4 regions of the Virgibacillus sp. M23 genome follow, and region 2 is predicted to be linked to each of the others. Evidence: riboswitches for the same ligand, from Rfam matches in the RefSeq annotation. Region 2 holds a riboswitch; each other region holds the start of a gene.
The links. A riboswitch is a leader RNA that binds a small molecule or an ion and turns the genes downstream of it on or off. The one in region 2 is predicted to bind thiamine pyrophosphate.
Positions count from the first base shown of each region.

Region 1 (3,994 bases), on a different contig from region 2:
TAGTTATCTTGAAGTACCGTTATATAACTACCTCGGTGGATTTAATGCAAAAACCCTACCAACACCAATGATGAATATTCTTAATGGTGGTGAGCATGCCGATAATAACGTAGATATTCAAGAGTTTATGGTTATGCCAGTTGGAGCAGAAACGTTCCAAGAAGCACTACGTACGGGTGCTGAAATTTTCCATTCATTGAAAAATGTATTAAAATCAAAGGGGTATAACACAGCTGTTGGTGACGAAGGCGGATTTGCACCAAACCTTGCTTCTAATGAAGAAGCTTTACAAACAATTGTGGAAGCAATTGAAGCTGCTGGTTACAAGCCAGGAGAAGAAGTGAAGCTTGCAATGGATGTTGCTGCTTCAGAAATATATGAAGATGGTAAATATAATCTAAAAGGTGAAGGTGTTGTTCGTACTTCTGAAGAGATGGTTGATTGGTATGAAGACATGATCAACAAATACCCAATTATCTCCATTGAAGATGGACTAGATGAAAATGATTGGGATGGATTTAAAGTATTAACAGATCGTCTTGGTGGACGAGTACAGCTTGTCGGAGATGATTTATTTGTAACAAATACTAATAAGCTTTCCAAAGGTATTGAACAAGGTATTGGAAACTCTATCTTAGTAAAAGTTAATCAAATCGGTACATTAACAGAGACGTTCGAAGCAATCGAAATGGCAAAACGCGCTGGCTATACAGCGGTTATCTCACACCGTTCAGGAGAAACAGAAGATGCAACGATCGCTGACATTGCTGTAGCGACTAATGCAGGTCAGATCAAAACAGGTGCACCTTCTCGAACAGATCGTGTAGCTAAATACAATCAACTGCTTCGCATTGAAGATGAGCTAGCAGGCATGGGTGAATATGCTGGTAAGACAGCGTTCTATAACCTAAATAAATAGGGAAGAAAACCTCTTAAGGTATGGTGGTTATACTTTAAGAGGTTTTTTATAGGTTTATCCCACACATATAACTGGCAGTAATAATCCACTTTAAGCAATAAAGTAAAACCACTATGGGGAAGTGGAGGATCGATTGCCGGTAAATGTCCGGTCGGTTCAAAGGATTTTAGGTCTGTGGTGCTAACAATCAATGTGGGATAAATAAAACCCCCACTGATTAAAGTGTCACTTTATGCAGAAGTTGCTTCTATGTTCATAGAAGTTTCTATATTTTTTGAGTTTCTTAAACTTGATTAAATGGACGAATTATGTCATAGTTACTATGGAATTAATAATAGAATACTAAAGTTGTAGGGGGACCAGTGTTGCTGGTTGAGATTGTATCCGTAAGGTACTGACTCTTAGAACCTGATCTGGTTTAAACCAGCGTAGGGAACATGTTTGATACATCAAATATTAAGTTGTATATGCCCTAATGGTGATTAACCATCTAGGGCATTTTTTATAGTCTAAGAAATTATAAAATTTGCGTGTTGAGCTGCGTCCAGCTCCAGCGCCCAGAAACTAGGCTACTTCATCATGAATCGCCCTAATCTAAATCATCATCGGCTCGCAAGCTCACCGTGAGTCCTTTATCTCCGTTGAATCGTCGCTGCGTTGCTAATCGGGTGTTTGCGCTTTTATTCTTAGCGAAGGAATTACAGTCAAACAAGATGATACATACGCTGTTCCTTACAATGAGAAAGGTATTCAAGAGGAGGAAAACATTGAAGAAGCTTTTACTGCTTAGTTTAGGGATTACACTGCTTATATTAACGGCATGTGGTACAGAAGAGAAAGAACAAAGTCAGCAGAACAATGACTCAACAGAAAAGAAAAAGATCTCTGTTGTACTTGATTGGACACCAAATACGAATCATACAGGATTATATGTTGCAAAAGAGAAGGGATATTTTGAAGAGCAAGGCCTTGATGTGGACATAATTATGCCTGGTGAAGCGGGAGCAGATCAGTTAATTGCATCTGGTAAAGCAGATTTTGGTGTGAGTTATCAGGAGGGGATTACTGAAGCTCGTGTACAAGATATACCGATTGTTTCCATTGCTGCTGTTATACAGCATAATACCTCAGGTTTTGCCTCACCCAAGAATAAACAGATTACTACACCTAAAGATTTTGAAGATAAAACATATGGTGGCTGGGGAGCTCCGGTAGAAAAAGCGGTTCTAACCTCACTCATGCAGCAGGAAAATGCTAATGTAGAATCAGTTGATATTATCAACATGGGCGATACGGACTTTTTTACTGCGGTGAAAAGAGATATTGATTTTGCGTGGATTTATTATGGTTGGACTGGTGTAGAGGCAGAGCTCCGTGATGAAGAAATTAATATGGTGTATTTAACCGATTATTCGTCAAATTTAGATTATTACACGCCGGTTTTAGCTACCAATGAAAAAATGATCAAAGATGATCCAGAAACAGTTAAGCAATTCTTAGCTGCAGTATCTAAAGGTTATAATCTAGCAATTGAGCAACCAGAGGAAGCCGCTGATATCTTAATTAACGCTGTTCCTGATTTGGATGCAGAATTAGTAAAAGCAAGTCAAGCTTGGTTAGCGTCAAAGTATCAAGATGATGCGGACCAGTGGGGGAAACAAAAGCAAGAGGTATGGGAGAATTACGCCAATTGGATGTATGAGAATGAGCTGTTAGATAAACCGTTAGATAGTGAAAAAGCATTTACAAATGAGTTTTTACCAGAAACAAAGGAGGAATAAATGATGGCAGATGCACTAGTTAGTATTCAAATTATCCCGAAAACGAAAAATGGTGAAGATGTTATTCCGTATGTGGATGAAGCGATTAAGATTATCGATCATTCCGGAGTTAAGTATCAGGTAAGTCCACTAGAAACTACAATGCAAGGTGATCTTGCAGAACTATTTGGAATTATTGAGAAGATGAATAAAAGGATGACTGAAATTGGTTGTGAAAATGTTATTTCACAGGTGAAGGTTCTTTATCAACCTTCTGGAGCTTCCATGGAACAATTAACGGAGAAGTATCGCTAATGAGAAGATTGCGAGAAAAGGGATGGCGACCAGCTCTGGTCCTCATCCTTTTCCTTATCAGTTGGGAAATAGCTTGTCGTATTTTTTCGATCCCAGCTTGGCTACTACCTGCTCCAAGTGTAATATGGCAAGAAGCTGTCAATGGCTGGCCAAATTATGCTAGTCATCTACAATCGACTATCCAACTATCGATTATCGGATTTATGATAGGCAGCAGTGTAGGTACGCTCGTTGCTGTTTGTCTTCATCTCATTCCGACAGTTAGGGAAGCCTTTTATCCATTATTAATAATATCACAGAATATACCTATTATTATTTTAGCTCCCTTATTAGTAATTTGGTTTGGTTTTGGAATATTGCCGAAATTAATTGTTATTACACTTGTTTGTTTTTTTCCAATAACTATAGCAGCTTTAGATGGATTTAGACAAACAAGTGGAGAACTGAAACACTATATGCAAATGACAGGTGCCAGTAAAGGGCAAATCTTTCGTAAGCTAGAGTGGCCATATGGATTACCTTCTTTGTTTAGTGGTTTAAAGATATCGGCGACATATAGCGTAATGGGAGCGGTGATATCTGAATGGCTTGGTGCAAGTGAAGGAATTGGAGTATATATGACTTTGGCATCTTCGTCTTTCCGAACAGATCGTGTCTTTGTTGCTATCTTATTTATAGTGCTGTTAAGTTTATTGTTTTTTGGTTGTATTTCATTAATTGAAAAAAGAGTAATTAAATGGAAACCGGAAGAAGGGAAGATCAGTGAGTAACTTAGAACTTGTAAATCTAACAAAAAAATATGGGGAAACTACTATTCTTAATCGTATTTCATTAACGGTGCGAAACGGAGAGTTTGTTTCGATTGTTGGACCATCAGGAAGTGGGAAGAGCACGTTATTTCGACTGATTGGAGGGATTACCTCACCTAATTCCGGTACGATTAAATTAAATGGAAAAGAGATTATCGGCAAACGGGGATTCATCAGCTATATGCCTCAAT
Region 1 is NZ_JAWDHA010000012.1:28,952-32,945, reverse strand. It holds gene eno (phosphopyruvate hydratase) at 1-919, shown strand, start outside; TPP riboswitch at 1,262-1,371, shown strand; gene RVS70_RS07070 (ABC transporter substrate-binding protein) at 1,687-2,700, shown strand; gene RVS70_RS07065 (MTH1187 family thiamine-binding protein) at 2,704-2,994, shown strand; gene RVS70_RS07060 (ABC transporter permease) at 2,994-3,764, shown strand; gene RVS70_RS07055 (ABC transporter ATP-binding protein) at 3,757-3,994, shown strand, end outside.
Region 1: linked by a shared signal. The riboswitch ahead of RVS70_RS07070 (ABC transporter substrate-binding protein) and the one ahead of thiW (energy coupling factor transporter S component ThiW) in region 2 are both predicted to bind thiamine pyrophosphate.

Region 2 (3,994 bases):
AACAAATATTTATAGGGAAAATTCAAATACCAACCAGTCTTAGAAAGTATGAATAATTAGTGTCTAATTTTATTTATATTCGCTGGTTAATCATATCATTCATATAAATATTTATTTTCAAACTTGGGTACCGATGATTATTAAAATTAAAACCACGCCATTACAAGAGTTAAAACCAAAATCGCAATGGGATTATTTAAGTGTGGTTATTATTGGTCAATTTAAAACAATTGTTTCTTCTTTATTAGTCATTCAATTTAAAATCATGTAATACGTTCTTTTTCCCCCTAAACTCTAAGAATTTTTGTTTATCTAAATATTCTCTGAAACAGGCAATCTACTCCGCCTGTTTCAGAAATTATATGCTGATTTTTCAGTACCAAGTCCCCTCTAATAAAAAAACACCAAAAACGTCATTAACCTATTTGAGCCGAATTCAGTTGGTCTACTTTACTATGAATTCTTCTTAGACCTTATTGTAATGAAGATAGAGATTTCCTTATAACTGATTTGTTACAGGAACATCATGGACAATCTGTATTATTACCATCCTGTAGATACTTAAACTACTCTTTCTTCACCATGGTATTATAAGGATCTGTCCCTCTACCGAACGGACAGTAAACAGGTTTCTTCCGAACTGATCCTGAGTAAATGACTTCCCCTCAGTTTGATGACTTCTATACACTTTCGATACTTCCTCAGTGGTTCAATGGTTTCGTTTCCATAATATTCACCTGACAGACTCTCGTTCTGCCATTTCCCTAATGCTCAATACCATAACTTTTACCTATACATCTGATCACACAACATACCCGCCCCCCCTGTTGTACCTTTATTTCTGACTACTTGAAGATAAGCTTAATTGAGATTATTTCTTGAAAGAATCCTCTCTAACAGATCAGATACACCATCTTGGTTGTATCGGCTCGTTATCCTATAACTCTCACAGCCCCCTCATAAGATCTCTACCTGTTAGAATGAAAACTTTCCTCCGATATAACTGCTAAATTTACTGTATGGGCAGTATTGGACTTTGTCTTATGTCGCAGACTTATCTGAACTAATCAAACCTTCTGTCTAGTTTCTGTTCGTCAGTTCAGAAGTTTACGCCCAGCTTCTTTCAGTCACTACCACACGATAGCCATTTCCATGCGCTAACAGTTCCTACTGCCAAGCTTGTAGCAGACTTTCAACGCCAAGTTTTCATCCATGCACGGTGCATAACTAAAAAAAGTATAACTCCTTCAAATCGAGAAGTTATACTTTTTAATCAAAAGTAATACTGTTAAACCAACAAAACCTAACTTTATTATTCTTAAGAAAATCGTACAAAATTAATAGCATTAAATGCTATATATATTTCTTGAGGCCCATAACCACTATTATCGTTAACGATTACCAATTGTGAAGTTACCTTTAGAAGCGTACCTTCTATTAAATTATTATCAGTAGCTATTTCAGCATCAGAGCCTATACGCGTTAAAAGTTCGGCAAAAAGATTTATTTGGAACATCTATATTCCTCCTTTATAGCTCACTAATAAGCTCAATTTTATACAGTCTCACCAAAACTTGGTCGCCAGATCCCTCGATAATGACAGTATAATCATTCTTAACCTGATCAACTGTTCCCGTTACCATTCCAAAAGCAGTAGTAATTTGAACTTGTTCATTTATTAAATTTAGAAGTACTTGTTTAATTTTAGAAGGAGTAAGTGCCAATTAGATTCATCCTTTCTATAATAAATTTCTATTTACCATATGCTACATTTACTAAGCTGTAAGGGCATTTATTTCTATGGATCACTAATTCCACCATTATCATATAAACATAAATAAAATAATAGATGATAACCTATCAAATAAGCCTATTAAAAAAAGGCGCTTTAAATGGTAGACGCTATATTCCTTTTTTCCCATGACAAATAACAATATATTTGTTATGCTTGATTCTGTTAGTTGCTGAAAGCATAATTAAATTCACAAGTTACTTAACTACTAGGGGTGCCCAATATGTGGGCTGAGAGGAAACACGTGACGTTTCTAACTCTTATGGACCTGATCTGGTTAATACCAGCGGAGGGAAGTAGTAGACGCAACGTCTTTCTATTTTCTTACACAAAGCCAGGTCCATGGAGGATCTGGTTTTTTTCATAAGAACAGAGTGGATGTATATTATGCTTTGCTGTCTACCTTTAGCATCCATAGCTACTGGGGAGAGGCGTGTAGGACGTAAGCTATACCGCATATTGTCGGTAATTCCTATTGTTGTCCTATGCTCACTTTTTATAGAAAGGAGGGAATAAGTGAGAAGAACGCACGTATTAACATTGATGGCAATTTTCGTAGCAATTGGAACATTAGGAGCACAATTCTTATGGTTTCCTGCTGGAATTGCTAAAGCGTATCCAGTGCAGCACGCAGTAAATGTAATGGCGGCAGTAATACTGGGACCTGGTCCAGCCGTAGTCATAGCTTTTATGATTGGAATTTTACGAAATATGCTGGGGATTGGTACATTACTTGCTTTTCCGGGAGCAATGGTTGGTGCTTTCCTTGCTGGGCTTTTTTATCAGTGGTTTGGTAGAAAGCTGTGGGCTGTGATCGGAGAAAGCATTGGTACTGGTATTATCGGATCATTCATAGCGGTTCCATTTGCTAAATTGTTTATGGACAGTGCTGCTGGCGCTTTCATTTTCATGCCATCGTTTTTGGTAAGTAGCATAACTGGCGCATTTATTGGCTGGTTCATTTTATTACGAGTAAAGCAAGAAGATACGATACGCGTACAAGGAAACTACTAGGGGCGCTTTGTTGCTGAGATAAGGACTTTTCCTTTGTCCCTTTGAACCTGATCTGGATAATACCAGCGCAGGAAAGTAGTGGGGAACATATTATTATCCTCTATTTATCTACTTTTACACCTCTAGTGGCTTCCCATAATAGAAGGAGGCTAAATATGAATTTCACTGATCAATTAAGAGAAGAAAACAATGATATTTTCCAGCTTATTTTTAATCATCCCTTTGTTCAGGGGATAGGGACTGGCGAGATTTCTAAAGATGCGCTCGCACATTATATTAAAGCGGACTTTGAATACTTAAATGCCTTTATGCAAATTTATGGAATAGCGCTATCCAAATCAAAGAAACGTGATGATATTGCTTATTTCTTTGATCAAATAAATTTTATATTAAACGATGAAATCCACCCACATCATAACTTCTGCAATCATATCGGTGTGGACTATGCGTCCTTACAAGGACACCCTTTGCCACCTACTGCAGATCATTACATTAAACATATGATGTATCATGCACAAATGGGAACGTCTAGTGAGATACTAGGAGCTCTACTTCCATGCCCTTGGACATACTTAGAAATTGGTAGGGAATTAATGGAGCAGTATAATCCTAATAAAGATCACCCTTTTTACGATTGGATTAGTTTCTATGCAAGTGGTGATGTAGATAATACCACCTTTGAATTGAGAAAACGGTTGGATATACTTGCAGAAAATGCTGCCAAGGATGAAAAAGATCTCATTAGAGAAGCTTTTCGAAAAAGCTGCCAGCTGGAGCTTAAATTCTGGGAAATGGCCTACACATGTGAATCATGGCCAAACGCAGAAAAGGTGAACAGCTAATGGCTAGCATACCTTGCGCGCTGACTATTGCTGGAACAGATCCGAGTGGCGGTGCTGGCATACAGGCAGACCTAAAAACATTTCAAGAACTAACCGTATATGGAATGTCTGTAATCACCTCTGTTGTGGCACAAAATACAACCGGTGTGCAAAACGTACACCATCTACCTGTTACGATGATAAATGAGCAACTAAACTCAGTTATATCAGATATGCCTGTGCATAGCATAAAAACAGGTATGATTGCGAACAAAGATATGATGCAGGTTATTGCAGAGCACTTGTCCAAATCAGTTGTGAACTATGTCATGGACCCTGTCATGGTTGCAACTAGTGGCGATCCATT
Region 2 is NZ_JAWDHA010000010.1:71,525-75,518, reverse strand. It holds gene RVS70_RS06335 (Gfo/Idh/MocA family oxidoreductase) at 1-15, shown strand, start outside; gene RVS70_RS06330 (hypothetical protein) at 1,319-1,516, opposite strand; gene RVS70_RS06325 (DUF2642 domain-containing protein) at 1,530-1,724, opposite strand; TPP riboswitch at 1,993-2,104, shown strand; gene thiW (energy coupling factor transporter S component ThiW) at 2,309-2,806, shown strand; TPP riboswitch at 2,795-2,897, shown strand; gene tenA (thiaminase II) at 2,962-3,648, shown strand; gene thiD (bifunctional hydroxymethylpyrimidine kinase/phosphomethylpyrimidine kinase) at 3,648-3,994, shown strand, end outside.

Region 3 (3,994 bases), on a different contig from region 2:
ATGCTCGTCCCATGGACTGAGGATGGTGGCTTGAATGCAGCATGGTTGGGGACACAAGGGTTATTCGTCGGAATTATTCTTGCATTAGTATTAACGGAATTATTCAGAATCTTAATAAAATCAAAAATGACAATTAAAATGCCAGAAGGTGTTCCTGAAGGAGTAACTCGTTCTTTTAAAGCTTTAATTCCTGCAGTAATTATACTCATCATTCTTGGTTTCTTCCAAGCATTGATGAATGTATTTGCAGAGCAAAGCGTGTTTGAGGTTATTTTCAATGTTATTCAAGAACCATTACAGGGGTTAGGGAATACGCTGCCTGCAGCAATGGTTGTCTCATTCCTCAATCATTTACTATGGTTCTTTGGTTTACATGGTACGAATATTATTGGATCCGTTATTGAACCATTATATTTACCATTAATTGAACAAAATTTAGATCTATTTAAGAGTGGAATGTCCGCATTTGAAGTACCAAATATTGTAACAAAGCCATTCCTTGACTCATTCGTGTTCATGGGTGGATCTGGTACCACAATTGCCTTATTAATTGCTATCTTTATTGTCATCCGTAGAGAAAAGAATCACCCTTATCGTCAAGTGGCAAAGTTATCTGCACCAGCAGGGTTATTTAACATTAACGAGCCAGTAATATTTGGTTTGCCAATTGTTTTGAATCCTGCAATGTTAATTCCTTTTATTTTGATACCGGTTACGTTAACTGTTACGTCATATATAGCATTGGCGACTGGACTAGTTCCAAGAACAGTAGCGATCTTGCCGTGGACAACGCCACCAATATTAAGCGGTTACTTAGTAACTGGAGGAAGCTGGCGTGGAATTGCCTTACAGGTATTTAATTTAACGCTTGCTGTACTTATGTATATACCGTTTATAATGGCAGGAGTTAGAACACTAAGACAACGAAAAGAGGGTTAATACAATGGAAACAACAGAGGATGTTCAAATGTTATCTTTCCAAATTATTTTACATGCTGGAAATGCAAGGTCACATGCGATGGAAGCAATTTCTCATGCAAAGGCATACCAGTTCAACGAGGCACGTCAAAAGATTGAAGCGGCTGATAAAGAATTTAATGATGCACACCATATGCAAACAAAACTTTTACAGGAAGAAGCAGATGGAAAACAAACGAATTTATCCGTAATATTGATCCATGCGCAGGATCATCTAATGACGGCTATGACAGTGAAAGACTTAGCGGTTGAAATGATAGACATGTATGAGAAAATACAAACATTGGAGGGATAATAAAATGAAAATTATACTAGTTTGTTCAGCGGGGATGTCAACGTCTATGCTTGTTAAAAAAATGAAGCAGGCAGCTGAGGAGCGGAATCTAGATGCAGAAATAAATGCAGTTGCTGAATCACAGTTAAAAAATGAATTAGATAATCTAGACGTTGTATTAATTGGTCCACAGGTTCGCTATTTAGAAAAGAAAATTAAAGAACAGGTTGAACCACATGGCATTGCCGTCGATGTAATCGATCAAATGGCATACGGCATGATACAAGGTGATAAAGTTTTAGATCAGGCAGTAGAGCTTGCAAAATAATTTCATACATGAAAGGAATAGCTGCCTGTTTTCTGAAGCGCTGGATTACAGCGCAGCTATTTTTTTATCGTCTAGGAAATAGTGAAATTTGCCAATATGGATAAATAGGCGCGTTTTGGGCCGCGTCCAGCCCCCAGAACTAGGCGACATTCATGTTGTTTGGTCGTATAGCGTTTTAAAGGGATTTATTAGTCTGTTAAAGATGAGCTATCAGAGTTTTCTTATTTAGACCTTTACAATTTATACCAATCTTGTTAAGCTGTTTTTGTTAGAAAATTTAATAGGAAATGTTACAGCACTAGGGGAGCTATTTGGAATAGCTGAGAAAGACGTATTCGTTTTGACCCTCTGTACCCGAACAGGATAATGCCTGCGTGGGAAAGTGTGGTCACCAAGGCTACATAAATGTTGACTGCATTCACAAGGAATGCAGTTTTTAATTTAATGTATAGCAAATCGTTCTCTGTTTTGCAGGTAGTCAGTCTAGTTTTGATCTCGATAGCTCTTTCTATGTGCTGGAAGTCGATTTCTTATTGGGAGGCGATTTTCATGCATGAACAATGGGGATTTTTAGAAAATGTACCACATGATGCTTCCATTAATATGGCATTAGATGAAGCCTTGCTTCATTGGCATTATGAAGGGAAAATACCGCCGACATTACGGTTTTATCGATGGATGAAACCGACACTTTCGATTGGTCATTTTCAAAAAGTAGATGGAAAAATTGACTTAGAAGGTGTAAAAAAACATCAATGTCAGTTTGTACGCAGAATGACAGGTGGAAGTGCGGTATTGCATGATGATGAATTAACATACAGTATTGTTATTTCTGAGGATCATCCTATGATAGCTTCTTCGATTCGCCAAGCTTATTATGATTTGTCGAAAGGAATTCTAAAAGGTTATCAAAACTTAGGAATAGAAGCAACCTACGCTGAATCATTTTCCAAGGAGAGAAGTAGTATTTGCTTCGAGCGGCCTGCTTTTTATGAAATGGTTGCAGATGGTAAAAAACTCTCAGGAAATGCACAAACTAGAAAAAAAGGGGTACTGCTTCAGCATGGATCGATACCGATAACCATGAACATTGATTTGCTATTCGATCTATTTTTATTTCCTTCAGACAAATTGAAAGAAAGAAAAAAACAAGGCTTTTGGAAAAAAGCAACAACAATTAATCAGTTAACAAATCAAGCGCATTCGTACGAAACAATTAAACCTGCTTTTATGGAGGGGTTCTCGAAAGGACTAAACATTAAGTTAGAGCCTTTTTCATTAACGAAAAGTCAATGGGATGAAGTATATAAACTTGCTGAAACAAACTATTCTGATGAGAACACGAGAAAAGGAGCGGTCACCCATGCCTAAAGATCAGACGTATATTCGAAAGCCTGAATGGTTAAAAACAAAGTTAAATACGAATAAATCATACAGAGGACTAAAAAAACTAATGCGTGATAATCGCTTAAACACTGTATGTGAAGAGGCACGTTGCCCGAATATTCATGAATGTTGGAGTGAAAGAAAAACAGCTACCTTTATGATTCTTGGAGATACATGTACACGAGGATGCCGTTTTTGTGCTGTAAAGACTGGACTGCCAAATGAACTGGATTGGGGAGAGCCAGAAAGAGTTGCGGATTCTGTTGTTGTAATGGGGCTTAGACATGTTGTTGTAACAGCAGTTGCTCGCGATGACTTAAACGATGGTGGTGCTGCCGTTTTTGCTGAAACTGTTCGAGCAGTACGAAGAAAAAATCCTGGCTGTACTATCGAAATTCTACCTTCTGATATGAAGGGTGACTATGATAGTCTGCATACACTTATGGATAGTGCTCCAGATATTTTTAACCATAATATTGAAACGGTAAGGAGATTAACAAAACGTGTACGTGCCAGAGCGATGTATGACCGTTCCTTGCAGCTACTTCAACGGGTAAAAGAAATTGCTCCAAACACACCAACAAAATCTAGTATTATGGTAGGTTTAGGAGAAGAAAAAGAGGAGATTATTCAAGCGATGGATGATCTGTTAGCACATCAGGTAGACATTGTAACAATTGGTCAATACTTACAACCAACTAAAAAACATTTAAATGTAGAGCGTTATTATCATCCTGATGAGTTTAAAGAGCTGAAGGAAATAGCTATTAATAAAGGCTTCAGGCACTGTGAGGCAGGTCCATTAGTTCGTTCTTCCTATCATGCAGATGAGCAAGTAACACAAGCTTCTGCACAGCGTCGAATTAATTATATGAAGGGCTATGAGAAACAGGAAAATAAGGAAGTCGACTTCACTTTTTAACTTCATCATGATACGTTATCATGAAACTTCTTATATCTGTTTTTCGTAATAAGAATAGTCAAGAGATTCAGACCTATGAAGTGAATAGAAATGGAGCGTATACAGA
Region 3 is NZ_JAWDHA010000072.1:5,357-9,350, forward strand. It holds gene RVS70_RS19090 (PTS sugar transporter subunit IIC) at 1-939, shown strand, start outside; gene RVS70_RS19095 (PTS lactose/cellobiose transporter subunit IIA) at 944-1,273, shown strand; gene RVS70_RS19100 (PTS sugar transporter subunit IIB) at 1,278-1,580, shown strand; TPP riboswitch at 1,871-1,978, shown strand; gene RVS70_RS19105 (lipoate--protein ligase family protein) at 2,130-2,951, shown strand; gene lipA (lipoyl synthase) at 2,944-3,888, shown strand; gene hprK (HPr(Ser) kinase/phosphatase) at 3,994-3,994, shown strand, end outside.
Region 3: linked by a shared signal. The riboswitch ahead of RVS70_RS19105 (lipoate--protein ligase family protein) and the one ahead of thiW (energy coupling factor transporter S component ThiW) in region 2 are both predicted to bind thiamine pyrophosphate.

Region 4 (3,994 bases), on a different contig from region 2:
ACTTACCATTCCCCACTTCTCCTTAAGTTTAATGATTGATAGAATATTATGATAAAATAAAGTGAAACTTCCATCCGTGGGGGGGTTTTGTTTATCCCCACGGATGGTTAGGTGAACCAATCGGACATTTACTGGCAGTTGTTCCACACTTCCCATTTTGGTTTCTCTTTATTGCTTGAAGTGGGTATCTTACTGCCAGTTATATGCGGGATAAAGTAAAACTTCCGTCCGTTTTTACTAAAACAAATACGTACAAAGGCTTCATTCGCCACTTCCTGTGGCAACGCCTTTGTGACCTACTTCCATGGAGGCCCGAACCAATCGGACATTTACCGGCAGTCGATCCATCGCCCATATTGGTTTCTCTTTATTACTTGAAGCGGGAGCTTACTGCGGTTATATGCGGGATGAATGACCACACACTGAACTTTCTCTATTTAGTTCATGGAGGTAATTATTTGCGAAACTTTTTTATAATTCTAACATTTATTATAACAGGACTTGTTTCCGCTGTCGTAATTGGAATTGACTTCGAGACAATTCGTGGAACAGATGATTATGATGATGAACAAGAGGGATTACGTGAACAAATCATCATTCGGTTTAGTCATGTTGTTGCGACTGACACACCAAAGGGACAAACAGCCCGGAAGTTTGCTCAACTTGTAGAAGCAAAAACAAATGGAAGAATCAAAGTCCACATTTATGCAAATGGGTCTCTATATAATGACACCAATGAGTGGGAAGCCATCCAAAATGGGAATGTTGAAATGATTGCCCCGGCAACAGCTAAGGTAAGTGAGCTATTTCCCAAATGGGGTATCCTTGATCTCCCCTATGCATTCCCTACACACGAGGCAGTAACGGAAGCATATGAGGGTAAAATAGGGAAAACATTGCTTGCAAACCTTCATAATACAAACGTGAAGGGCTTGACTTTTTGGTATAACGGTTATAAACAGCTTACGAATCAAGTACACGTTATCAAACTACCAGATGATGTAAACCGACTCCATTTCCGTATTATGCCTAGTCCTGTTATTAAGGAACAATTTAATCAAGTACATGCTAGCACAAGTAGCTTACCATTTAATAAAACTTATCAAAACTTGGAAGTACATTTTATTGATGGACAGGAAAATACGATTTCTAATATTTACTCTAAAAAATTCTATGAGCATCAACCGTTTGTAACTATGAGCAATCACGGTTATCTCGGATACGGTGTTTTTATTAATAAGCCTTTTTGGGAATCATTATCTGAATATAATCAATCAGCCATTCAAGCTGCCTTAAGTGAAGCAACGGATTGGGGGAAACGTCACGCGATTGAGATGAATGATCATTATACACGTGAATTAAGAAAAAAAGATGTTGTTACTATTCACTTTCTTACAACAAGAGAAAGAGAGCAATGGAAGAATGCATGGAAAGCTGTATACGATCAGATGACTACGATTATTGGCAACGAGTTAATGGACGAGGTACATCGGATACAGAATAAGTATAATTCTAGAGAATGATAACTGCTCACTATTCTCTTATACACCCAACATTTTAGCTTATTACTCTTTTGATTACATTGTTCATGTACTTCATTGCAATGTGAGGTATCAAGTCAAAAAGTCTAGCAGTTCTATAAGTTGCTTTATTTCACAGTATATCACTTATCGTATTTACAAAAAGCACTAATTGAACTATTCTATTAGTAGTATATATAAATACATAAAAACTGCATATCTATTTTAAATTGCACTAGGGGAGCTATGTACATGGCTGAGAAGAGACTACTCTGACCCTTATAACCCGATCTAGATAATACTAGCGTGGGGAAGTGCAGTCGTTCATATATCGTTTTATAGGCATAGCCTACATATATTTTTGAAGACTGCATTCCCAAAGAATGCAGTCTTTTTTATTTATGTATAACTTCACTGACATGACTATTTATTAGGAGGAAAATGATATGAACGAACAAGCATTGAACTGTATTAATAGTCGGATTGCTGGTTGCTCTTTTGCCATCTATCCAATGACAGATCAATTTGTAGATGTAATTACAACTTCACTGAAAAACGTAGATACATCTAAGGTTTGGATTAAAACAACAGATGTAGAAACCTGTGTACGTGGCAAGATCACACATGTTTTTGATGTAACCAAGGCACTTTTTTTGCATGCGGCTAGCACAGGACACCATGTCGTGTTTAGTGCCACCTACTCCATCGGCTGTCCGGGAGACTCCGATGGGGATGTATATCTATCAACGGACGACCATCGATTAAATTTAAATACAAATGACCTTCAGCAAGAAGTTGCCGGCAAATTTTCCCTTTATCCGTTGGGTGGAGGAAATTATATGAACATCATTTATAACCAAATTGAGGAAATGAAGCTCCATGGGGTTAAGGTTAGCTCTATCCACTATGCTACAAGGCTAGACGGGGATGGAAAACTTATATTCGATGGACTTGAACGTGTTTTTACAAATTTAGAAAGTAGTTATTCATCACATCTAGTTATGACAACCACCATATCTGCAAATAGCCCATCTAAAAAGGGGGAGATACTTTGAATAATTGGAAGCTAAAGGAAATAATTGTTATGTCTGTTCTTTCCGTAGTCTTCGGTATCGTTTATTTAGCATTTTTACCTATTGGAAAAATTCTCGTGTCGTTCATGGGACCCATAGGATATGACTTTATATTTGGTATTTGGTTTATTGTATCCATTATTGCGGCTTATATCATTCGTAAACCCGGAGCTGCATTTTTGTCAGAAACAATTGCTGCAACGGTAGAAATGCTCCTCGGTAATGCTATGGGACCAATCATTATTATTACGGGTATTATACAGGGTCTTGGCGCAGAAGCTGCCTTTGCGCTAACAAAATGGAAACGCTATTCACTTTGGGTGCTAATGTTAGCCGGTGTTGGAGCAGCTATATTTAGTTTTGTTTGGGGATATTTTAGATCAGGCTATGCTGCCTTAAGTACTCCATACATATTAGGTATGTTATGTATAAGAATGATTAGTGGGGCAATCATTTCAGGTTTGCTTGGAAAAGCAATTAGTGATTCACTCGCGAAAACAGGCGTACTATCTAGTTTTGCGCTTGGTAAACAAATCAGAAAGGAACGTTCCGCATCATGATCAACGTATCTAATCTTTCACTCTGGTTTCATGAAGATAATGATAAACCAATCATCTCTAATCTGAGCTTTCAGTTAGACAGAGGGGAAACCATGCTACTACTTGGACCAAGTGGTAGCGGAAAAAGTACGTTAACACACTGTTTAAATGGTATATACCCGCGCGAATTAGACGGTAAAATGACAGGTGATGTTACCATATTCGGTCAATCTATACACGATGCACATCCCGGTACAATTAGCAAACAAGTTGGCGTCGTATTCCAAGATCCAGAAAGCCAATTTTGTATGTTAACGGTAGAAGATGAAATTGCCTTTGGCCTAGAGAATATTTGTACACCGCCGCTTGAAATAGCTAGAAAAATAGACGAAGTATTACAAATGGTTGACTTAATGGATGACAAGCACTCTATCATTTCATCCCTTTCTGGAGGACAAAAACAAAAATTAGCATTAGCCTGTGTGCTAGCACTAGAACCAGAGATACTTATCTTGGATGAACCGACTGCCAATTTAGATCCACAAGCGACTAAAGAATTTATCAAGACTATTCAAACCATTAAACAGAAAAAATCAATGGGAATAATCGTTATCGAACATCAATTGGAAGGCTGGGTATCTTTTATCGACCGTTCTTTCATATTATCTAAGGACGGAAAATGTATGTATGATGGCCCACTAGCACGGATCATTTCGGATAATAAAGAAAGCGTGCTAGAAGAGGGGATTTGCCTGCCAAAAATAACAAAACTTGTACTTACAGCAGCCGAACAAAACAAAGCTGCTTATATCAGTCCACCGTTAACAATCAAGGATACCCCATCATTAGTTACATATATGGA
Region 4 is NZ_JAWDHA010000079.1:3,727-7,720, reverse strand. It holds gene RVS70_RS19785 (sensor histidine kinase) at 1-9, opposite strand, end outside; gene RVS70_RS19780 (DctP family TRAP transporter solute-binding subunit) at 459-1,523, shown strand; TPP riboswitch at 1,748-1,850, shown strand; gene RVS70_RS19775 (YkoF family thiamine/hydroxymethylpyrimidine-binding protein) at 1,967-2,575, shown strand; gene RVS70_RS19770 (ECF transporter S component) at 2,572-3,153, shown strand; gene RVS70_RS19765 (energy-coupling factor transporter ATPase) at 3,150-3,994, shown strand, end outside.
Region 4: linked by a shared signal. The riboswitch ahead of RVS70_RS19775 (YkoF family thiamine/hydroxymethylpyrimidine-binding protein) and the one ahead of thiW (energy coupling factor transporter S component ThiW) in region 2 are both predicted to bind thiamine pyrophosphate.